Regions from separate parts of the Staphylococcus capitis subsp. capitis genome, predicted to be linked through region 1. Evidence: riboswitches for the same ligand, from Rfam matches in the RefSeq annotation. Region 1 holds a riboswitch; each other region holds the start of a gene.
The links. A riboswitch is a leader RNA that binds a small molecule or an ion and turns the genes downstream of it on or off. The one in region 1 is predicted to bind S-adenosylmethionine.

Region 1 (8,321 bases):
TTGAATTTTTAAATTGAAAATCAACCTCCTAAACATCATTTGTAAGTGATAAATAAATTAATATAAAATAATCTTAATATCATTCTTATGAATCGAGGGATACCATGACACAAGTAGATGTTGCAGTCACAATTTCTCCAGAGGAAACAATAACACAAAGATGTTTAGACGAAATAATAAAAAATAAAGACTATATAGATATTGTAGAATTACGTATAGATCAGTGGGCGCACTTTACTATTCAAAATGTTGGTGCTGTAATTCAACAATTAAGAGGATTAAATTTAGATTTTAAGATTCTAGTGACTTATCGTACCTATAATCAAGGTGGTAAAGGAAATATTGAAGAAACAGAATATGTTAATATTCTTAAGCTATTGATAGAATATGCTCAATTTGAATTACTCGATATTGAATGGAGCGGAGCTATAGATATAGAGCAATATGCTCAAATAATCAGTGACGCTCAAGAAAAAAATTTACATGTAGTGTTATCGCATCATAATTTTCAAGAAACTCCAACGTTAGAGGAGATTAAATTCATTTATTTCAAAATGCAAAAATTAGCACCACAATATTTAAAACTAGCAGTAATGCCAAATAACAAAGAGGATGTTCTGCATTTATTAGAAGCGATGAGTGTGACCTCTGATAATATTCCTTATAAAGTTATCGGGATATCTATGTCTCATCTTGGTTTAGTAAGTCGCGTTGCACAAGGGGTGTTTGGAGGATCAATTACATACGGTTGCTTGGGTGAGCCGCAAGCTCCTGGTCAGATTCATGTAAAGGCTTTGAAACAACAACTTGAATTTTATCAATTATAAACGAATAAGTTGAATTTAATAGTTTTGTGACTTATAATTGATAATTGTTATCAACGAACGTAGAAGGAGCGAATTAAAGTGGAATTACAAGAAGCTATATCTAATAGAAGAAGTATTAAAAAATTTAAACATGATATGGTGATTGACGATAAGGCATTATATGATGCTATCGAAAAAGCTACAGACGCTCCAAATCATGGAATGCGTGAACCTTGGAGAGTCGTTCATGTTTCAAAGGATAAATTAGGTGATTTTAGTCATGACATCACTCGATTTGCATTTCCAGATCATCCTGAAAAGAGAGAAGACCATTATAATGCAGTTACAAATTTAGGTGGATTATTACTACTCATCTTGAAAGGTGATCCTAGACAAAGACAAAATAGAGAAAATTACTTTGCATTTGGTGCGTTTGCCCAAAACTTAATGCTGTTGCTTTATGAAGCGGGTATTGGTACGTGTTGGAAGTCACCGCACTATATTTTTGAACCTAAAGTGCGTAGAGCTTTGGATATTCAAGACGATGAAATGTTAGCTGGTTTCATGTATTTAACAGATTTAGAAGTTGAGCCAACTAAAGCTAAACGTAAGAATAAAAATTTAATTACTAAGTTCGAGTAATCATTTTAAATTCAACAAAGTATATAAAAGAGCTTTCTCTACTATAATTTTGTAGAGAAAGCTCTAATTTTATTTATTTAAATTTTCATCTAGGAAAGATTCAACTTGTTCTGGTGATTTCGCATTAGCTGAATGTAAATGCGCTAATTTTTCACCATTTTGGAAAATCAAAATACTTGGTATACCCATAACATCATTTTCAGTAGTAACATCTTCTAACTCATCGCGATCAACTACATACCAATCATAGTTATTATATTTTTCTGTAATAGGGTCAATCCACATATCCATTGCTTTACAATCTGGGCACCAATCTGCCTCGAATTTGATAATAACTGGTTCTTTACTATTTATTGTTGAATTAAAGTCTTCTGTTTTATGAATACCTTGCATCGTTATATGCTCCTTTTCGTCATTAGTAAATTTATTATAACGAATGATATCTTTTTTATAAAAATATTAGCTTAAAAAGTAGAGCGTTTTCTTAAAGAAAATGATATATTTGTCTTAATAAAGAGAAGGAGGTAACAAACGAATGATTAAATTTTATCAATATTCAAATTGTACGACTTGTAAGAAAGCCGCTAAATTTTTAAATGAATATGGTGTGAGCTATGAACCTATTGATATCGTACAACATACACCAACTAAAAAAGAATTTGAAGATATTATTGAGAAAACAGGTGTTGAAGTTAATAAATTATTTAACACTCATGGCGCTAAATATCGTGAACTTAATTTGAAAGATAAACTTAAAGACATGTCAGATGATGAAAAATTAGATTTATTAGCATCTGATGGAATGTTGGTAAAACGTCCATTAGCTATCTCTGGAGAAAAAATCACTTTAGGATTTAAAGAAGATCAGTATAAAGATATTTGGTTATAGTATTTAAATATTTATTTTAAAAGTGAACATTATAAACTGAAATGATGCGAATATGTTATTTTACATAAATAAACACGAATTTTATCATATTAAATCTTTTAGATATTAGTTGATTGAATAATATCAGTGTGGCATCATTAAAATGTAATTAATAATTAGGAGGGGATTCTCGTGGCAGTACCGAGCGAATTTAAGTATTCTAAAGAACATGAATGGGTCAAAGTAGAAGATAATGTAGCTACTATTGGAATCACAGAATATGCTCAAAATGAATTAGGTGATATCGTATTCGTTGAATTACCTGAAAAAGATGAAGAATTAAATGAAGGCGATACTTTTGGTAGCGTTGAATCAGTTAAAACTGTTTCTGAATTATATGCGCCTATTTCAGGTAAAATCGTTGAAGTTAACGAAGAATTAGAAGATAGTCCTGAATTTGTAAATGAATCACCATATGAAAAAGCATGGATGGTTAAAGTAGAAATTAGTGATCAAAGTCAATTAGATCAATTATTATCAGCAGAGCAATATTCTGAAATGATTGGTGAATAGTATGTTTAAACTCCTCGATTTATATAATCAAGGAGTTTTTTTAGATTACCTTAGAAACACTAAGCACTGAAGTGCTAAGTGAGTAAAGGAACGCCTGAGCCAAGGCTCATGCATAAGAAACACTAAGCCTTAAAAATGCTAAGTGAGTAAAGGAACGCCTGAGCCAAGGCTCATGCATAAGAAACACTAAGCCTTAAAAATGCTAAGTGAGTAAAGGAACGCCTGAGCCAAGGCTCATGCATAAGAAACACTAAGCCTTAAAAATGCTAAGTGAGTAAAGGAACGCCTGAGCCAAGGCTCATGCATAAGAAACACTAAGCACTAAAAATGCTAAGTGAATTAAGGAACGCCTGAGCTAAAGCTCATGCATAAGAAACACTAAGCATTAAAAATGCTAAGTGTTTCTAAAATGTTTAGTTTTTGAGGATTCTGTGAATGATGTAAGTGACAGTTAACTATCGACTCTTAGAAGGTGGATTGACATGACTATTGTGAATAAAGTTATCATTGTTGAAGGTAAGTCGGATAAGAAACGCGTGCAACAAGTTATTGCAGAACCAGTAAGTATTATTTGTACCCATGGGACCATGAGTATAGATAAAATCGATGATATGATAGAATCACTTTATGGCAAACAAGTTTATGTTCTTGCAGATTCTGATGATGAAGGAGAAAAAATTAGAAAATGGTTTAAGCGATATTTAAGTGAAAGTGAACATATATATGTTGATAAAACATACTGTGAAGTAGCTAAATGTCCTAAAAACTATTTAGCTAATGTTTTAAATAGATATGGTTTCGCGGTGCGGAAAGAGAAGAATCTAATGCCTAATTTAAACACTGAAAGGTTAGTTTTAGTTAATGAGTAGTACAATCGATCTCGAAGATATAACAGAAAACTATAATGAAGATAAACATCTTATATTCGGATATACTCCTATGTGCGGGACTTGTAAGGTCTCTGAAAGAATGTTAGATATTGCTAACGATATCGTTCAGCTACCTATTAAGAAAGTAGATTTAAATTTCCATCCGGATTTTAGTAAAGAAAAAGAAATAATGTCAGTTCCTGTGTTATTGGTAATGAATAAGGATCAAGAGGAAAATAGAATTTATGCGTTTCAGTCAGTTCCTTATTTGTTAGAAAATTTAAAATAATTATTGACGAAACTCTAGTACGATGGTAGGATTAATACAAATTAAATGATGCGACAACTCTTATCGAGAGAGGTGGAGGGATGTGCCCTACGAAGCCCGGCAACCGTCTGATATAGAAATGGTGCCAATTCACATAAAGTTCAACTTTAGAAGATGAGAGAAAGAAGATTTTTGAATGCTTTCTCAACTCTCTATAAGTTGAGAAAGCATTTTTTAATTTACATATGCAATTTAAGGAGGCTATTAACGTGATTGAGTTAAATCAAATTGTTAAACGATATCATACTAAGAACAAAGATGTTCTTGCAGTTGATCACGTTGATTTAAATATTGAATCAGGCTCAATTTTTGGCGTTATTGGTTTCTCTGGTGCTGGTAAAAGTACACTAATAAGAATGTTCAATAACTTGGAAGCTCCAACTTCAGGAGATGTAATTATTGATGGGGACAATATTAGTAAGTTATCTAAATCAGAGTTACGTAAAAAACGTCAAAAAGTAAGTATGATTTTCCAACATTTCAACTTATTATGGTCAAGAAACGTTTTAAAAAATATTACCTTCCCGCTAGAAATAGCAGGCGTACCTAGTAATAAAGCGAAGCAAAAAGCACTTGAGCTTGTAGAATTGGTAGGTTTGAAAGGACGAGAAAGTGCTTATCCATCAGAGTTATCAGGGGGACAAAAACAAAGAGTAGGTATTGCTAGAGCACTAGCAAATGATCCTGATGTTTTATTATGTGATGAAGCTACAAGTGCTTTAGACCCTCAAACCACTGATGAAATTTTAGATTTATTACTGAAGGTAAGAGAACAACAGAATCTTACTATCGTTTTAATTACACATGAAATGCACGTGATTAGACGCATTTGTGATGAAGTAGCAGTAATGGAAAACGGTAAAGTTATAGAACAAGGCAAAGTAAGTGAAGTGTTTGAGAATCCTCAACACTCAGTTACAAAACGGTTCGTCAAAGATGATTTAAATGATGATTTCGAAGAGTCTCTAGATGAATTAGAACCATTAGCGAGTGATTCTTACATAGTGAGATTAAACTTTACTGGTGATAATACGACCGAACCTATTGTTTCGTACATTACGAAAACACACAATATAGATGTAAATATTCTTGAGGCGAATATTAAAAATACTAGAAATGGTTCTATAGGGTTCTTAGTCATTCATATTCCACATATTAATAATGATAGTTTTGAACATTTTAAAAATGATCTTCATGAACAACGTGTGAATGTGGAGGTGTTGAGACATGGGTAAGTCTTATGGCGAAATTTTTCAAGAAATGTTTACAATGCCTAACGTTCAATGGCCGGATGTTTGGCAAGCTATCTTAGAAACGCTTTATATGACAATTGTTTCTACTATTTTTGCTTTTATATTTGGCTTGATTCTGGGTGTGTTACTTTTCCTATCTGCGAAAAGTCATTCACCGGCAGCTCGAATTTTCTATACAATTGTTTCATTTATAGTCAACTTATTTAGAGCAATACCATTCATTATTTTAATTTTATTACTTATACCATTTACGAGCGTCATCTTAGGTACTATTAGCGGACCTACAGGTGCATTACCTGCACTCATAATCGGTGCAGCTCCATTCTATGCTCGTTTAGTAGAAATTGCATTTAAAGAAATTGATAAAGGTGTAATTGAAGCGGCTTGGTCAATGGGGGCTAACACATGGACTGTAGTACGAAAAGTGTTACTTCCTGAAGCGATGCCAGCTTTAGTTTCAGGTATTACAGTAACTGCTATTGCTTTGGTTGGTTCAACTGCTATAGCTGGTGTGATTGGTGCAGGTGGTTTAGGTAACTTAGCATACCTAACAGGATTTACTCGAAATCAAAATGATGTCATATTAGTTTCTACTGTATTCATCTTAATTATTGTATTTATAATTCAATTCCTTGGGGATTGGCTTACAAATAAAATTGATAAACGCTAAAGAAAAGGGGATAAGGTTCAATGAAAAAGATTTTAGGTATTATTTTAGTTTTAGCATTAACAGTTGCTTTAGCTGCTTGTGGTGGCGGTGGTGACAAAGAAAAAACAATCACAGTAGGTGCGTCACCAGCACCTCACGCTGAAATTTTAGAGAAAGCAAAACCATTACTTGAGAAAAAAGGTTATGACTTAAAGATTAAAACAATTAACGATTACACTACACCTAATAAATTGTTAGATAAAGGTGAAATTGATGCGAACTTCTTCCAACATACTCCATATTTAAAAACTGAAAGTAAAGAAAAAGGATACAAAATTGAATCTGCTGGAGATGTAGAATTAGAACCTATGGCAGTTTATTCTAAAAAATACAAAAGTTTAAAAGATCTACCTAAGGGTGCAACTGTCTACGTTTCAAATAACCCAGCTGAACAAGGACGTTTCTTAAAATTCTTTGTCGATGAAGGCTTAATTAAACTTAAAAAAGGCGTTAAGATTGAAGACGCTAAATTTAGCGATATTGAAGAAAACAAAAAAGATATTAAATTTAATAACAAACAATCAGCTGAATACTTACCAAAAATTTATCAAAACCAAAAAGCTGATGCAGTCATCATTAATTCTAACTACGCAATTGATCAAAAATTAAGTCCTAAAAAAGACTCTATCGCTTTAGAAAAAGCTAAAGATAATCCTTATGCCAACTTAATTGCAGTTAAAAAAGGACATAAAGACGATAAGAAAATTAAAGCTTTAATGGAAGTACTTCAATCTAAAGAAATTAGAGATTATATCGATAAAAAATATGATGGTGCAGTAGTACCGGCTAAGTAACAATAGATCACTCTCTTAACGTATGCGTTAGGAGAGTGATTTTTTAATTAAATCTTATAATGCTCTATATAGAATACCTACACCGACACCACCATATCCCATTTGATAATCAAATTTTAGAATTTCTATATTTGGATTGTGTTCTAAAAAACGATTTACTTTCTTATTGAGTCCACTTTCACTCATAGATGTAATATTAACAAAATTCATAATGACACTCCTTAAATCATTTTTAATACTTTTAGTATATGACAATCAAAGTATAAAGCAATCTTTTTAAAATAAAAATTAAGCTATTAACGGTATAAAGATGTTTATTTCAGATTTTAGAGGGTATAAATTATAAAGATAAAAGTCAAAAGGAGGAAATTACAATGGCTGAAGATAATAAATTTGAACAAGCTAAAGGTAATATTAAAGAAACAGTAGGTAACGCTACAGATAATAAAAATTTAGAACAAGAAGGTAAAGAAGATAAAACTTCTGGTAAAGCTAAAGAAGTTGTTGATAACGCTAAAGAAAAAGCAAACGATGTAATTGATAAATTTAAAGGCGATAAATAAGATTATCTAGTTGCATCAAAGAAGCCCTCAAGTACTGTAACGTACATGAGGGCTTTGTTTTGTTTAGATAAAGTAAAACCTAATGATTTTCAGACTTTGCTGTGATTTGCCCTAAGGTAAAACTAACAACAAAGCCAATAATCATTGTTAAAAGTGAAGTTATCCACGCTAAGCCATTTTCAGGATAGCCTGGGAAAACTGCATAAATTGAACCTATCACTAAGCCAATGATCAATGCGAACGTCATCGTAGTATGATGGTGTAAGAAATACTGAATAATACGACTAGACAACATAAATCCCGTCAATATACCTAAACCAACGATGATTAAGATAGGTAATGCTGCGAAATTTAATTTCATGAGTTCAGAAATTGAAAACATAACTGTACCATAAACACCAAATACTAATAACATAAACGATCCTGAAATTCCGGGTAATAACATTGCGCTTGAGGCGAATATACCAGCTATAAAATATTTAATAATAAGACCAAAAGATAAAGTTAATGTTTCGCCAGAATGTTTATCACCATTATTTAAAAGTGTAATAATGACCAAAATAAAAATTCCCAATACAATCATTAGATAGTGTTTAGTTTCAAACGTTCGCTTAAAGTTAGAAATCTTTAGTAAGTATGGAATGATTCCAATAATCAATCCTGTGAAAAAAAACATGGTCGGAATCTCGTGATAGCTTAATAAATAGTTAAATAAGTTACTTAATATAGCGATGGCTAAACCCATTCCTATTATAATAGGAAGTAAAAATTTGAAACTTGGCCAAAAACGTTTCGAAAACAGCCCGCTTATAGAACTTATAAACCCATCATAGATACCAAGTAGTAAAGCTATTGTTCCGCCACTTACACCAGGAATTAAATCACTCGTACCCATGCCAAAACCTTTAAATATATT
Region 2 (8,321 bases), 1.2 Mb from region 1:
AAGAAGGTAAAGCTAAACTTAAAACTAGTGATACTGTGGCAGTATTATTACCTGCTACAACATTTTACTTAGATAAAAATGACTACGCTGATGCACGTGGTATGTTGAATAATGGTGGTGCGATTGCAGTAGCAACTGACTACAATCCAGGTAGTAGCGTAACAAATAATTTACAACTTGCGATGGCGATTGCTGCATTGAAATTAAAATTATCACCAACTGAAGTTTGGAATGCCGTGACAGTAAACGCAGCTAAAGCAATTGATGCTGATGCAGGTACGATTAATCAAGGGGACCAAGCAAATATTGTAATTTGGGATGCGCCAAACCATGAGTATATCCCATATCATTTCGGTATTAATCACGCTCAAAAAGTGATTAAAGATGGTAAAGTTATCGTGGATAATGAATTTAAGTTAGATTAAAGTAAATCAGTTACTTGTAAATGAGCTAGGCGGTCATGTTATCAAAAAGAGTTAAAGCGTTCGTTTATAGTCTTTAGCGAGTCCTTTGAGGGCTCGCCTTTTTATATTCAAACGAGAGGTTTATAATATAGTGAAAAAGTGAAATAATGATTATACTTATATCGATATGAGAGGTTTAATAGTTTGAAATGAAGCCTCTAAAGCTTAGCAAAAAGGGGATGTATTAATGACCGAGTTGCATAAAATTGCTTATATAGAGGAATGGAAAGGTCATTATGGTCAAAATATTTTAGCAGGTATACTCATGGCATTAGCACTATTACCAGTCGCTATTGCTTTTTCTTTTATAGTACATATTAAGCCAACGTTAGGACTGATGAGTTGTGGTTTAATGATGTGTCTCATTTCTTTGTTCGGTAAAAGGTTAGCAATGGTTTCAGGACCAAGTAGTGGTATTTCTATCATAGGTGGGCCTTTAGTAGAACAATATGGGGTTCATTATTTGGCTCTTGCAACCATACTCATGGGAATGATTTTATTTATATATGGTTTATGCCATATTGATAAAATATTAAAACTCATACCTAATACTGTTGTTATGGGGTTTATGAACGCCTTGGGACTTCTATTATTGTGGACACAAATGAAGTATATATTTGGTATCTCAATAGCAACTTATGTGGTAAGTGCACTCACTTTTATAATTATTTTTATTTCATCTAGAACAATTAAAGTAATTCCGGCACCGCTGATTACTATTATCGTATTAACATTTGCGACATGGCTTATTCATCCGAATTTGCAATACGTACATGATATGGCGGATATACACTTTTCAATGCCATCGATTCATATACCTCAAGAAATGTTTGAACTGAGTGCTTTCTTCATTGCTTTAAAATATGCTTTCACAATGTCCATTATTTCAGTAATCCAAACTAACTTAACAAATGATATGATGAATATGATTTCACAACATCCAACTAATAAAGACAGAGAGATTGTAGGACAAGGATTATCAAATATTATCGTTGGTTTATTCGGAGGATATGGTTCAAGCGGTTTAGTTGGACAATCGAAATTTAATTATCGTATGGGAGCAAGAACACGAGTAGCTACGCTCACTACCGGTATTTTCTTATTATTATGTGTGTTCGTCTTAGGACAACTTGTTGGTTTAATACCGATGGTGGTACTCGCTTCGGTACTCATTACTATTTCTTTTAATACCTTTGATAGACGCACTTTTCAACATATTAAAGGTGCACCAGTTAAACGTGGATTGGTTATGGGATTAACGATGATTTTAATTTTAATTACTAATAATTTAGCTATTGGAGTTATTGCAGGCACGTTATTTTACTACATTTTACGCTTATTTTTTAAAAAAGAAGGGACTGAATAGCTTATGCCAAATTATTCAGATTATGTTAATTGGAGACGTACATTTCATCAATTCCCAGAGCTTTCTGATAAAGAGTATGAAACTACAAAGCGACTTAAACGTATACTTGAAAGTTTTGATATAACCATTTTAGATGTACCTTTAGAAACGGGTTTAGTGGCTGAAATAGGTAGAGGTGAACCGGTGATTGCAGTAAGAACTGATATTGATGCATTACCGATAAACTAACAAGTTGTGCACGAGTTTACATCTACAAATGAAGGAGTAATGCATGCATGTGGTCATGACATCCATATGGCAAGTATTTTAGGCGTAGCAACTCAACTTAAAGAGCTTGAAAACGAATTAAGTGGACGAGTGAGAATATTGTTTCAAGCTTCTGAAGAATTAGGTCATGGTGCAATTAGGTTAAGTGAAACTGGAGTACTTAAGAACGTTAAAGCAGTCTTAGGTTTTCATAATTATCCTTCACTAGACATTGGTGAATTCGCGATTAAAAGTGGTGTAATCACTTCCGCTGTAGATCGTTTTGAGTTTCATATTCAAGGAAAAGGTGCTCATGCAGCGAAACCAGAACAAGGAAATGACCCGGTCATTGTAGTAGGTCAACTGATTAACAGCCTACAATCTATTGTGAGTCGTAATTTATCAGCATTTGATAGTGCGGTCGTTACGATAGGGGAAGTGTCATGTGGGAATACATGGAATGTCATCGCTGATCAAGCTTATATTCAAGGTACTGTTCGTTCATTTGATTCTAAAAAACGTCAACTTATAAAGCAACGTATGAAAGAAATTTCAGATGGGTTATCTCTAGTATTTAATGTAGATATTAAATTCGAATATACACAATTACCGGGTGCTGTCGTAAATGATTAAACACTTACCCAACAAGCAATTGAAGCAGCTAAGGAAGTAGGTTACAACGTTCAAATGATGGAAGAACCACTAACGATTGGTGAAGATTTCTCAGGTTATACGAAAGATTACCCCGGTGTCTTTGCTATCATTGGCTCCAATAGTGAATATGATTTGCATCATCCTAAATATGACCCAGACGAACGTATTTTAGAGAAAGTACCAACGTATTTTGTAACGCTCGTTAAAAAATTATTGAATGGTTAATCTATACGGCAATAGTTGCCATGTAGCTATTTAAAGTGCTATTGAATTCATTTTCAGAGATAAAATGATGATTAAAATATGCTTTATGATGGGTAAATAATATTAAATCTTAAATATGGAGATGATGAATGATGTCAGCACAAGATCCTAGAAATAAATTTAAAACGTCTGATTATGAACAACAAGAGCAAGAGTTACCAGGTCTACAATCGAAAATGACACCTCAACCTGATTGTGGTGAAACATCTTACAAAGGTCATGAGAGATTAAAAGGCTATAAGATGTTAGTGACTGGAGGAGATTCAGCAATTGGACGCGCAGCTGCAATCGCTTATGCAAAAGAAGGCGCAGATGTGGCTATTAACTATTTACCGAGTGAAGAAGACGACGCACAAGAAGTAAAACAAGTGATTGAGGATGCTGGTCAGAAAGCTATTCTAATTCCTGGGGATTTAAGGGATGAACAGTTTAACTATGATATGGTAGAAACGGCTTATAATGAGTTAGGCGGTTTAGATAATGTAACGTTAGTTGCCGGCCATCAACAATATCATGATGATATTCACGGATTTAATACTGAAGCTTTCGCAGAGACGTTTGAAACGAATGTATATCCAGTATTCTGGACAGTTCAAAAAGCGTTAGAATATTTAAAACCTGGCGCATCAATTACGACGACGTCTTCCGTTCAAGGATATAATCCGAGTCCAATTTTACATGATTACGCAGCTTCTAAAGCAGCAATTATTTCATTAACGAAAAGTTTCTCTGAAGAACTTGGTGCGAAAGGTATTCGAGTGAATTGTGTTGCTCCTGGGCCATTCTGGTCACCGCTTCAAATTACTGGAGGTCAACCTCAAAGTGCAATTCCTACATTTGGACAACAAACGCCACTGGGTCGTGCCGGTCAACCAGTTGAATTATCAGGTACTTACGTTTTACTTGCTTCAGAAGATTCAAGTTATACTACTGGCCAAGTCTTTGGTGTAACAGGTGGTATGCAAATCGACTAACAATTGATTTACTTTTAATAGGCAAATTATATATTGATTATTTTAAGGTGATGGGGACTCGACTGAGTTCCCATTTTTTAGTGTGAGAGTAGAAAGTTTGCACCATATTAAATGGTGATTTGATAATAGTTGAAGCTTTCATGTAAGATGTATGTGATTGGTGAAATATAGAATAAAGGTGATTATAAAATGAAGAATTTTTTAATCAGATGGTTACCTAATATCTTAATTGCTTTAGCTTTACCGTCACTAATATTGTGCCATCATAATCTAATAGTAATATTAGCTATAGCTGTGATTATTTGTACATATATTTCTGCAGTTAATGTTTATTTAGTTAACGAGAATGTAAAAAAAGGTATAACTTGGTTTAATCCTATGATTGATTATATTTTAGCAATTGTTTCTGCACTTGCTTATTTTGGAATGTTCAGTTGGATTATTACACAACCTTTTTCAAATGTTACGATGCTACTAATCATTATTTGTTCTGGAAGTATTGCTTACGTCCTTGAAGTGAAGCTTAAAATTAGTCAAGCAAAAAATGGTAAATTTCTTCATGGCGACGAAATAAGTGAATATAAAATTGTATCGGTTAGAACTGAAAAAATTTTCAAAAGGGTATCTTTATGTTTAACAATTATAAGCATTTTACTCATATTTATAAGTCTTTATTTGAAATGGTGGATTGTTTTTGGTGTAGCTATTGTGTTATTGATTATTGTTGCTTTAGCAATCACGATTTATGAGAAATTTTTCACTACACAGATTGAAGAATAATTTTAAAATACAATAAACTTTATGTATTGACGTGTCTATAATTATCTTGTAACGTTAGACACAATTCGAATAACTTATCGAGAGAAGTGGAGGGACTGGCCCTAGGAAGCTTCGGCAACATTTTATCATGTGCCAATTCCAGTAACCGCTAAGGTTAGAAGATAAGCTGAAATGCTATGCCAACAGAGTATAAATGGTGAAATAACATATCTTTTAATCACTTGTTGGTATGAGTTGACTCTATTGATACACACTTGGGTTAGTTTTCAAATAAAGTCACTTGCCGGAGCGGAATGAAGAAATGATTCATTGAGAATGAAATTTCTGTTTCGCTCCTATTTTTATGGAAAGTAGGTCAAATTTATGGAGAAAGTAAAGAAAGGTAACGCGTGGGCCCTGTTCCCATTACTCCTATTTGTATTACTCTTTTTAGGTGTAGGAATTATTTCAGGAGATTTTACAACTATGCCTTTAAATGTTGCAATTACAATTACAGTAATCGTTGCCTTACTTATGAATAGAAAAGAATCTTTTGCCAAGAAGGTAGAAGTATTTACTAAAGGTGCTGGACATTCGAACATTATCTTGATGATGTTAATTTTTATCTTGGCAGGTGCGTTTTCAACTACTGCTGAAAAAATGGGTGGTGTTACCTCAACTGTTAATTTAGGTTTATCATTGATTCCTCAAAATTTAATCATTGTAGGCCTATTTGTTATTTGTATGTTCGTGTCTATTTCGATGGGGACATCAGTTGGGACTGTTGCAGCGATAGCCCCAGTAGGATTTGGATTCGCACAAGCAACACATGTGCCCGCAGCTTTAGCTATGGCTACGGTAGTCGGTGGTGCAATGTTTGGTGATAATCTGTCAATGATTTCGGACACTACCATTGCTGCAGTAAGAACTCAAAAGACTAAGATGAATGACAAGTTTAGAGTTAATTTTAAAATCGTTTTACCAGGTGCTATTTTAACGATTATAATTTTATTTTTCTTAACGAATGGTATTTCAATCGATCATGCCAAAAGTTATGATTATAACTTAATTAAAGTTATTCCATATTTATTAGTACTGATACTCGCACTTGTAGGTGTAAACGTCATCATTGTACTCATTGGTGGTACAGCCTTAGCAGGTTTAATAGGATTGATTGATGGTTCCTTTGGTTGGAAAGGACTTCTCAGTGCCGTATCTAAAGGTATAATTGGAATGGAAGATATTGCAATGATAGCATTACTGATTGGTGGCCTTGTAGGTATCATTCAACATAATGGTGGCATAGATTGGTTACTACAGTTTGTACGTGCTAGAGTTAAATCTAAACGTGGTGCAGAAATAGGTATTGCCAGTTTAGTAAGTGCCGCGGATATATCTACTGCTAATAATACAATTTCTATTATTATGGCAGGACCTTTAGCCAAGAACATTGCTGATGAGTATGATGTCGATCCACGTAAGTCAGCTAGTATATTAGATATATTCGGAGGATGTTTCCAAGGGTTACTCCCATATAGTCCTCAAGTTATTTCAGCAGCTGGTGTTGCTGGTATTTCTCCTTTCTTACTTGTTCCATATAGTATCTATCCAATTTTATTAGGAATCTGTGGTTTAGTGGCTATTATTTTGAGAGTCCCTCGTTTAAAAGATAAACCTCAAAAATAAATATAAATTAAAAGGAAGCTACTCATTTAGATTTTAGCTTCCTTTTAACTTTTTCAGAGCTTTCAGAGTTTGTGACATAGCTTAAATACGTTAAAATAGAAATAAGAGTGAAAGTAGGTGAAAGAGAGTGGCAAAATATAATGTAGAGAATGAACACGTAGAAATCGACATCGAACGTTTACTAAAATTTACTCCAGAAGTTGTTTATGAAGCATGGACAAAAGTGGAGATTCTTAAACAATGGTTCATGACAACACCACGTACAAATAAGACTTTTGAAGCGGATGTCCAAGAAGGCGGTACATATCGTATAGTAGATAGTAGAAATGGGAAGCAAAATGTTATCGAAGGTAAATACGAAGAGCTTGTAATGGATGAATACATTAAAATGACAATAGGTATGCCTGGTTTAAGCGCCGAAGAGGATGTCATAGAAGTAGAATTCTTTGAACGTGAAAATGGTGGTACTCAAATGTTGTTTTACTACCGCTCATTAGTTGAAAAGGAAAGACGTTTAACTGCGTTGGAGTACAAACAGAAGAAGAAAGAATATCATGATTCAACTGCGCATGGTTTTGAATTAATGATTGATCAAATGCAACATATATTAGAAGAACTAGAAGAACAACAGCATAATTAAAAACAATCGCAAGCATTAAATGAGTAGCCTCTGGGTGTTACAAATAATGCTTGCGATTTTATTTATAATAATTCATTTTTTTCTTTACGTTCATTATATTTTCTTAAAAGTGTTTCAAAAAAGATATGGTAACTAATAAAGCTTGAATAATCGGTACCGTCATTTAAATAAAATGTATTACTTGATACATATATATTATAGTTTGCTTGTTGAGCGAGTGAGTTATCTTTCATCGTTGTTACTGAGATAAAATATTTCTGTCTTAATTGAAGAAGCTGTGTAACTTCGGTCAATTGATATGTCTCGCCAGATAATGAAATAATAAAGAATAAATCCTCTGGAACAGTTTTATTTAACACCATTTTTAATTCATGAACATCATGTAGGATTATAATGTTTTTATGCATTGTAAGTAAAATACGTTGTGCTTCTTCAGCCACATTCATTTGAGCGCGTCCTGTTCCGTAAAGATAAATCGTAGTGGCTTCATGCATTTTATTCGTTAATAATTGATAATCAATGCGATCTAAATAACTAAAGGTATTTGCTATTTCTTGTTTAAATTGTTCCATTGAATCAGAAGGAAGCTGATTCTTTTTTTCATTTTCAAATTTCAAAAATGATTTAAAATCACTGTAGCCATCAAATCCTAGTTTACGTGTGAAACGGTGGATAGTGGCATTTGATGCATGCGTATGTACAGCTAAATCTTGAATTTTCATATTTTTACATTCTTCTATATGTGTATTAACATAACTTGCGATTTGTATATCATTATCATTCAATTTATCGAAATGAGTGTTCACACGTTCATCTAGTATCATTTAAGCACCTCATTATTTTGCATGAAAAAATTTCCGTTCAATGAAAATATAATCTGATTATACAAAATAGTTTCAAAATGCGTCAACGTCGTTGTTATTATGTAAGCGTTTACTATATATTGAAATTAACTTATTTAGAGATACTAACACTTACTAACAAACATATAAGTAAATGATAGTGTGAAATAAATTGGGATGTGGAGGTTTTAATTATGAATGCTATCAAACGATTCGGTAGTGCGATGATCGTGCCAGTGTTGATGTTTGCTTTCTTTGGTATCGTACTTGGGTTTGCGACACTTTTCAAAAATCCAACAATCATGGGCGGTTTAGCAGATCAGCATACATTCTGGTTCAAATTCTGGTCAGTGATAGAGTCAGGCGGATGGGTCATCTTTAATCACATGGAAATCGTCTTTGTTGTGGGTTTACCTCTATCTCTAG
Region 3 (8,321 bases), 880 kb from region 1:
ACGATTCAATTTAACTGTAAAAATATTAATATGATTTTCTCTCTTCAGATTTCTATACCCTGTTCAAATAAAAAAATACAAACGTAAGAAAATCATTTCCTTACGTTTGTATTGATTAATTAAAAGACTCTATTTTATCCATAATAGTTTGTAACTCGTCCACGTTATATTGAATACGTCCATGGAATACAAATTTATTAAAGAATTCATCGAGTTGTTCAGGCCCAACTAGAACCTTAACATTAGAAGCCCGATTATAATTAGAAATTGTAACATCTCCATCATTTTTAGGATTAAAATACAAAATTGAAGTTGGTGTATATTTAGTGTTTAATTCACTTTGTAAATCACCTGCAAGATTTTGAATATGTTTAATCTTCTCAGAATAATTAACAAATGATAAAGATTGTTGATCTTCATTTTGATCTAATACTAATGTTTGAGGTGTAGATTCATCTAAATCAAGTGTTTGGAATACTTGAGACATTGTTGGTAACTCTTTGAACTGAGCACCACTAATACCATTATACACATGACCTTTTAAAAGTTGAGAATCAATGATATATAAACCAGTTCTAGTTAAAACAAGATGACTGATGCGTTCGATATTATTAAATTCATTACTTGGTAGGAAGATATTTGCCATAATGTGCATATCTTCAGGACGAATTCTCTTCTCATTAACAAGACGTTCACGAATACCAATCAATCTCATATCTGTTACATATTCACTATGATTTTTAGAAAATAGTTTTAATGCATCAATTTCTCTATCTTTACTGCTTACTGTCGCATCAAAATCTTCTTTTTGTTTTGTGACAGCCTTTTTATTTTCAACTCTTTCTTTTTCTAAGGCTTCTTCATGAGATTCTTTCATATGTTGCTCTTTTTCTTTATATTGGGCTTCTGTTTGGTTTTTAATTTTCTTTTTACTGTGATTCGCTACTAAAAAGAGAATAAAGAAAAGAATTGCCACAATAATTGCAACGATTAAGCCTATAACTATCGGTGAAGATAAACTCATCACAACAACGCTCCTTTAACCATTTCAATAACTCTCATTATAATAGAAAAAAATCAATTTTTCGACATTTAATTAATATTTATTTCCCTTAATTTTGAAAGCTATGGTTATCATTCGACCGCATCTTTAAGTAAATTAACTTTGTCTAATTTTTCCCAAGGAAGTAAAACATCAGTACGGCCAAAATGACCGTATGCAGCAGTTTGTTTGTAAATAGGATGTTTTAAATCTAACATTTTAATGATTCCAGCTGGTCTTAAGTCAAAATTATTTCTAACCGCTTCAACTAGTTTAGCTTCTGAAACGTTACCAGTACCAAAAGTATCAATTGAAATAGATACTGGCTCAGCCACACCAATGGCATAGGCTAATTGCACTTCACATTGATCAGCTAACTCCGCGGCTACTATATTTTTAGCAACATAACGTGCAGCATAAGCAGCTGAGCGGTCAACTTTAGTTGGGTCTTTACCACTGAAGCAACCGCCACCATGACGTGCATAACCGCCGTAAGTATCAACAATGATTTTACGTCCAGTTAATCCTGCATCCCCTTGTGGTCCTCCGATAACAAAACGACCTGTAGGGTTAATAAAGAATTTAGTATCAGCATCTAATAAATCATCAGACACTGTAGGGTAAATGACATGTTTTTTAATATCTGCTTCAATTTGTTCCAATTCAACATCTTCAGCATGTTGAGTAGATACAACAATTGTATCTATACGTTTAGGTTGATCGTTCTCATCATATTCAACTGTTACTTGTACTTTTCCATCAGGACGTAAATAATCTAAAATTTCATCTTTACGCACATCAGATAAACGTTTAGCAAATTGATGTGATAAGAAAATTGGTAATGGCATATACGTATCTGTTTCATTAGTGGCATACCCAAACATTAACCCTTGATCTCCTGCACCAGTCGCTTCTATTTCTTCTTCTGAAATTTCATTACGGTATTCTAGCGCTTTATCAACACCTTGTGCGATGTCTGGAGATTGTTCATCAATAGCGGTTAAAACTGCCATAGTTTGGAAATCATAACCATATTTAGCTCTTGTATAACCAATATTTTTAATTGTTTCACGCACTACTTTAGGTATATCAACATATGTTGATGTTGAAATTTCACCAGAAATAAGCGCCATACCAGTCGTTACTGTTGTCTCACAAGCGACACGCGCATTTGGGTCGTCTTTTAAAATTTCGTCTAGAATTGCATCAGATACCTGATCTGCAATTTTATCGGGATGACCTTCAGTTACTGATTCTGAAGTAAATAATCGTTTATTATAAGTCATGTTTTGCTCCTTTAATATAAATTACGAAAATTCTCTTTTATTTGAGAGCTAAATAAAAGAGCCTTCATCACTATCAAGATAGAGAGAAGGCCCTTAAACGTCCATTCGCTCTTATCGTTCAGACGATATATGTCTGCAAACGGTTTGGCACCTTTCTTTATCATAAAAGAGGTTGCTGGGTTTCATTGGGTCCATGTCCCTCCACCACTCAGGATAAGAGAATCCGTTAAGAATAATAGTACCGAATTCAAGGTTCAATGTCAATTTATGATTTTCGTTAAATGCTTATGTTAACGGTGGATTAATAAAATTAATGTGTTATACTATTTAAATGTAAAGGCTTACATAAATACTATTGCTTTGGAGGGATTGAGTATGTCAGTAGACACATACACAGAAACAATAAAAATAAAAAATTTACTAGAGAAACCATCAACACAGTTTCAACTCTCAACAACTCAGCTATACAATAAAATTTTAGATAATAACGAAGGGAAATTAACTGAATTAGGTGCAGTGAATGCAAGTACTGGGAAATATACGGGGCGCTCACCTAAAGATAAATTTATCGTAACTGAACCTTCTTATAGAGATAATGTCGATTGGGGAGACATTAACCAACCTATTGATGAGGAAACTTTTTTAAAACTTTATAATAAAGTTCTAGATTATTTAGGTAAAAAAGATGAATTATACGTATTTAATGGTTATGCAGGAAGCGACAAAGATTCACGTTTAAAGTTAACTGTGATTAATGAATTGGCTTGGCATAATTTATTCGCGCATAATATGTTTATTCGTCCAGAATCTAAAGATGAAGCTAAAAATATCAAACCTAATTTCACAATTGTATCAGCACCTCACTTTAAAGCTGATCCAGAAGTAGATGGCACTAAATCAGAAACATTTGTCATCATTTCTTTCAAGCACAAAGTCATTTTAATTGGTGGTACTGAATATGCCGGAGAAATGAAAAAAGGTATTTTCTCAGTAATGAATTACCTTTTACCAATGCAAGATATCATGAGCATGCATTGTTCAGCTAATGTAGGTGAAAAAGGTGATGTCGCTTTATTCTTTGGACTATCAGGCACTGGTAAAACAACCCTTTCAGCTGATCCAGAACGAAAACTTATTGGGGATGACGAACATGGCTGGAACAAAAATGGTGTATTTAACATCGAAGGTGGATGTTATGCCAAAGCAATCAACCTCTCTAAAGAAAAAGAACCTCAAATTTATGATGCAATTAAATACGGCACTATACTAGAGAACACAGTCGTAAAAGAGGATGGTACAGTAGACTTCGATGACAATAAGTTTACTGAAAATACTCGTGCTGCTTACCCTATCGAACATATTGATAATATCGTGTTGCCTTCAAAAGCAGCTCATCCTAATACAATCATTTTCTTAACTGCTGATGCCTTTGGTGTGATCCCTCCTATTTCCAAACTAACCAAAGATCAAGCAATGTATCATTTCTTAAGTGGATTCACTTCTAAGTTAGCCGGTACAGAACGTGGAGTAACTGAGCCTGAACCATCGTTCTCAACATGTTTTGGAGCACCATTCTTACCATTAAATCCAACTGTTTACGCTGATTTATTAGGTGAATTAATCGATAAACATGATGTTGACGTTTATTTAGTTAATACAGGATGGACTGGTGGAAAATATGGTGTAGGACGCCGAATCAGCTTACACTATACGCGTCAGATGGTAAACCAAGCTATTTCAGGAAAGTTAAAAGATGCTGAATATAAAAAAGATGAAACATTTGGTTTAAATGTCCCAGTTGAAATTAAAGATGTGCCAAAGACTATCTTAGACCCAGTGAACGCTTGGAGTGATGCAAATAAATATCATGAACAAGCTCAAGACTTAATTAATCAATTTGAGGAAAACTTTAAAAAGTTTGGTTCAGAAGTAGAACGTATTGCTGAAAAAGGTGCATTCAATAAATAAATATTTCCAATTATTAAAGGGTGAGACGTTTGTCTCACCCTTTTTAATATATCTCTATCTTGATTTAAAATTTGATATCACAAATTACCTTTAGTTTCTTCAATATTGGTCATCCATTGTTGAATTTTAGATAATGTTTCTTTCATTGCTGGAGGCCGTGGCACATGACCTTCATCTAGTTGATAAAACGTTTCGTAGTACACCCTCTTAGCTCTCAACTTTTCTTCTAAATCATAAGCTTGGTGAATGCCAACTTGCTTATCTTTACCTCCATGTACAATTAATATAGGAGGGCTGGTAGAATCAATGGTTTTCATCGCGTTTCTTTGTTCATAAGCGTCTTTATCTTTTTTAGGATGGCCCACCATTCGTCTTAGCATCCCTCTTAAATCAACACGTTCCTCATACATTAAATGAATATCTGAGACGCCTCCCCATATGATGAAGCTATTTACAGGTAAGTCTTGAAAGGTTAATAAACCTTGTAGTCCGCCACGTGAGAATCCTATCATATGAATATATGCTGAGGGATATTTATCATGTAAAAGTCGAATTAATTGTGTTACATCATTCAAATCTCCTCGATAAAATTCATCTTTACCTTCACTACCGTTATTACCTCTATAGTATGGCCCTATAACTAGCGTGTGTTCATTTGCAAACTGCATTAATCTTGCAGCTCTTACACGACCTACTTGCCCTTTTCCACCGCGAAGATATATAACTATACGTTGAATTACATTTTGGTCTACTGGTGTCATCATTAAAGCTTTGACATTTAATCCATCTACTTTATAGGTTACTTCATCAAAATGATGCGTATGAGCGTCTATTGGCATTTTCTTAATTTTTGTAAAATCCAAGCGCTCTCACCCTTTCTAAACATTTCAATATCGTCGCATCTTGTATTAGAAAACTTTGCTTATCCTTAGGTATGTTGGAAACATTTTCAAATAGACATGGACCATTTGTCTCATAATAAGTTGAAGTTTCAATGAAATGACTCGCTTCAATGAAAAATACATCTTTAAGAAAAGTACTATGATCATTTGTGTTAACTCTATATTGTGCAAAATAAATACATTTCTCGGCAATTGCGCCTGTCTCTTCATATAATTCCCTTAAAACCGCATCTAATGGTGTTTCACCGGACTCAACTTTACCCCCAGGGAATTCAATTCCACGAACTTTGTGTCGAGTAAATAAGAGTTGATGATTATATATTGGAATCGTGAGTACGTGATTACCATTAGGCGTATCCTTATTCGTTTTAAATTTTAAAGTGACCGTTCGATTGTCTTTATCACGAAACTCCACAATCCACACATCCCCTCTTACTATGTTAAAATAAATCTATTAAATAATTTGTTGGAGGCGCAATACCATGATAAAAAAGATTTTTCTAGCGCTAGTTGTATTTTATCAACGATTTATATCACCGTTGACACCACCTACTTGTCGATTTTATCCAACATGTTCGGAATATACGAGAGAAGCAATCCAATATCATGGTGCATTTAAAGGGCTTTATTTAGGTATACGCCGCATTTTGAAATGTCATCCATTTCATAAAGGTGGCTTCGATCCAGTACCATTAAAAAAAGATAAACAATCGACATCAGAACATAAACATTAAAGTTTTGTTAATTTAGTTTTTTGTACTTTAGGGGGAATAAAATGAATCATTCCCTCTTTTAAAATGCCTGAATCTCTCACTAAATCTTCTTCAAAGTAATATCCGGAAGGTGTAACATCACCTGGATAATCTCCCTCTTTAGCTAACATTGCTGTAAAATATCTACTTAATCCAAATTCATACATGCCACCGACTACAAATTTAATATTTTTTTCTTTTAAAATATCTATTGCCTCTAAAACTTTATCAATACCACCTAATCTATACGGCTTTAAAACAACTAATTGAATAGGAAATTTTTCAATAATTGAAACAATATCTTTGATAGAAGTCGCCTTCTCATCGATAGCTATAGGTGGATATTCGCTCACATTCATTGCATTTAAATTCTCTAATGATTTAAACGGTTCTTCAATATATATGATATTCGCTTGATTAACCTCACTAATCTTTGAAAATGATTCAACATTCAGCGATTCATTCGCATCAAGTGCTAAATCACAATGAATATCATTTTGATGTATAGCATTGATATCTTCAACAAGTTGTGAAGACCACTTAAGTTTAACACGACGTGGCTGTGTTTCATAAAGCTTATGTAACTGTTCATTTGTTAAACCACTTATTGTCGCACCATAGGTTACTGAGAAAGATGATAACTCATGATACATTTGATAAACTGCCATAACGATAGCTGAACGAGTCGCTGGGGTCTCCTCAAGTTGCTCTAAATAAACAGACCATTCACTAAATGAATTAAATTCTTTGTCAATAAGCTGAGGTATCCACTCATTGAGCGTATGGACTGCTATATCTATCGTTTCATCATCATACCAATTCGTAGTAAACGCATTACACTCACCATAAAAAGATTGATTATCTCGGGTTAAAATTTCAACAATTAAACTTTCACGTTCATAAAGTTTAACTTTAGGTGTAATAATGGGAGATTTGAAAGGTTGTTTATACGTGTATAAATGAATAGCTTTAATAATCATAATTGATTTCCTTCATATGATACTTTGCTACGTTGCAGTTTTCCTGTAGAGGTATACGGTAAATTCTCTACTTGATAGAAGGCTTTAGGCACTTTATATTTTGCTAAATTCTGTTGAAAATGGTTTAACAATTCTTCTCTATTGACTTCATTTTCAGAAACAAAATAAAGCACAGGAATTTGTCCCCAAGTATCATCAGCAACACCTACACATACTGCATCAGAAATTTCATTAAATTGTTTTGCAACTGTTTCTATTTGGTATGGATAAATGTTCTCTCCCCCACTTATAATTAAATCTTTACGACGATCATAAACCATTACGAAACCTTCTTCATCTATCTCAGCAATATCTCCAGTTTTGAAAAAGCCATCTTCAAATGTATTAGTCAAATTCTCAGGATACAAGTAACCATTCATCACATTTTCACCTTTGATAAGAAGTTCACCATGACCATCTTGATTAAGATTCTTAATTTTTACTTTTACATTATCACTCGGTTTACCAACTGTATCATGTTTTTGAGCTAACATTTCAGGTGAAGCTGTTAGAAATTGAGAACATGTTTCTGTCATACCGAAAGAGTTATAAATTGGTAACTGATTGGCAAGTGCTTGCTCTATCAGATTAGAAGAGAGTTTTGCTCCTCCAAGTAAAATTTTTTCTATTGAGAATGGTTGTGTAAGACCACCATCCATCAACCATTTTAATGTTTGAGGAACAAGTGAGACATGCGTCATGTTTTCATCTTTAATAATATGAAGCATCTTATTGGTATTAAATTTACCAACTAAGCGAACTGTGAATCCCTCAATGACTGATCTTAAAATAACGCTCAGACCAGAAATATGATAAATAGGTAAAACTGATAGCCACTTTGTATGTTGATCAAATCCTAAACTTTGTTTACAACCTGTGGCACTTGCTAAATGATTATGGAACGTTTGTGGCACAGCTTTCTGTGGGCCTGTCGTTCCAGAAGTGAACATAATAGATGCGATATCTTCAAGATTAAATTGTTTAGATTGGAGTTGTTGAGGTGCTAAATTTCTAAGACCTTCAATGTTGTATAATTTAAAATCCTCCATTGTTAGAGGCATCGTATGTAATATGGTATCAACACGAACTGATTTCATCTGATTTCTCATTTCTTGCTCAGTTAAACGCGTGTTGAGCATCGCTATTTCGATTTGAGCAATCCAACAAGCATGTATAAGAATGACCGAATCTAAATCATTTTTAATAAATAAACCTACTCTTTTCTTATGAAGTGACTGAATGTAGCGTGCCAAATCATAAGCATTCTCATATAGCTCACTAAACGTTAATGATTGTTCATCAGTGGCCACTGCAATTTTATCTTTATTTAATTGTGATTGTTCTTTTAACCA

Region 2: it holds a riboswitch for S-adenosylmethionine, as region 1 does, so the genes downstream of both, V6C74_RS02840 (Na+/H+ antiporter NhaC family protein) here and V6C74_RS09255 (methionine ABC transporter ATP-binding protein) in region 1, are expected to answer to the same signal.
Region 3: it holds a riboswitch for S-adenosylmethionine, as region 1 does, so the genes downstream of both, metK (methionine adenosyltransferase) here and V6C74_RS09255 (methionine ABC transporter ATP-binding protein) in region 1, are expected to answer to the same signal.

What each region holds. Positions count from the first base shown of each region.
Region 1 is NZ_CP145263.1:1,870,034-1,878,354, reverse strand. It holds gene aroD (type I 3-dehydroquinate dehydratase) at 105-827, shown strand; gene V6C74_RS09285 (nitroreductase) at 906-1,448, shown strand; gene V6C74_RS09280 (thioredoxin family protein) at 1,518-1,841, opposite strand; gene V6C74_RS09275 (arsenate reductase family protein) at 1,984-2,337, shown strand; gene gcvH (glycine cleavage system protein GcvH) at 2,509-2,889, shown strand; gene V6C74_RS09265 (toprim domain-containing protein) at 3,372-3,758, shown strand; gene V6C74_RS09260 (thioredoxin family protein) at 3,751-4,047, shown strand; SAM riboswitch class I at 4,105-4,207, shown strand; gene V6C74_RS09255 (methionine ABC transporter ATP-binding protein) at 4,296-5,321, shown strand; gene V6C74_RS09250 (methionine ABC transporter permease) at 5,314-6,009, shown strand; gene V6C74_RS09245 (MetQ/NlpA family ABC transporter substrate-binding protein) at 6,030-6,842, shown strand; gene V6C74_RS09240 (hypothetical protein) at 6,897-7,052, opposite strand; gene V6C74_RS09235 (CsbD family protein) at 7,217-7,405, shown strand; gene V6C74_RS09230 (DUF368 domain-containing protein) at 7,485-8,321, opposite strand, start outside.
Region 2 is NZ_CP145263.1:585,383-593,703, forward strand. It holds gene hutI (imidazolonepropionase) at 1-425, shown strand, start outside; gene V6C74_RS02820 (SulP family inorganic anion transporter) at 652-1,830, shown strand; partial or broken gene V6C74_RS02825 (amidohydrolase) at 1,834-2,955, shown strand; gene V6C74_RS02830 (SDR family oxidoreductase) at 3,087-3,968, shown strand; gene V6C74_RS02835 (hypothetical protein) at 4,158-4,748, shown strand; SAM riboswitch class I at 4,820-4,916, shown strand; gene V6C74_RS02840 (Na+/H+ antiporter NhaC family protein) at 5,112-6,413, shown strand; gene V6C74_RS02845 (SRPBCC family protein) at 6,541-7,053, shown strand; gene V6C74_RS02850 (MurR/RpiR family transcriptional regulator) at 7,116-7,877, opposite strand; partial or broken gene V6C74_RS02855 (alpha-glucoside-specific PTS transporter subunit IIBC) at 8,090-8,321, shown strand, end outside.
Region 3 is NZ_CP145263.1:989,294-997,614, reverse strand. It holds gene V6C74_RS05150 (nuclease-related domain-containing protein) at 116-1,024, opposite strand; gene metK (methionine adenosyltransferase) at 1,135-2,328, opposite strand; SAM riboswitch class I at 2,437-2,548, opposite strand; gene pckA (phosphoenolpyruvate carboxykinase (ATP)) at 2,704-4,296, shown strand; gene V6C74_RS05135 (prolyl oligopeptidase family serine peptidase) at 4,374-5,159, opposite strand; gene ytkD (RNA deprotection pyrophosphohydrolase) at 5,140-5,613, opposite strand; gene yidD (membrane protein insertion efficiency factor YidD) at 5,684-5,932, shown strand; gene menC (o-succinylbenzoate synthase) at 5,929-6,930, opposite strand; gene menE (o-succinylbenzoate--CoA ligase) at 6,927-8,321, opposite strand, start outside.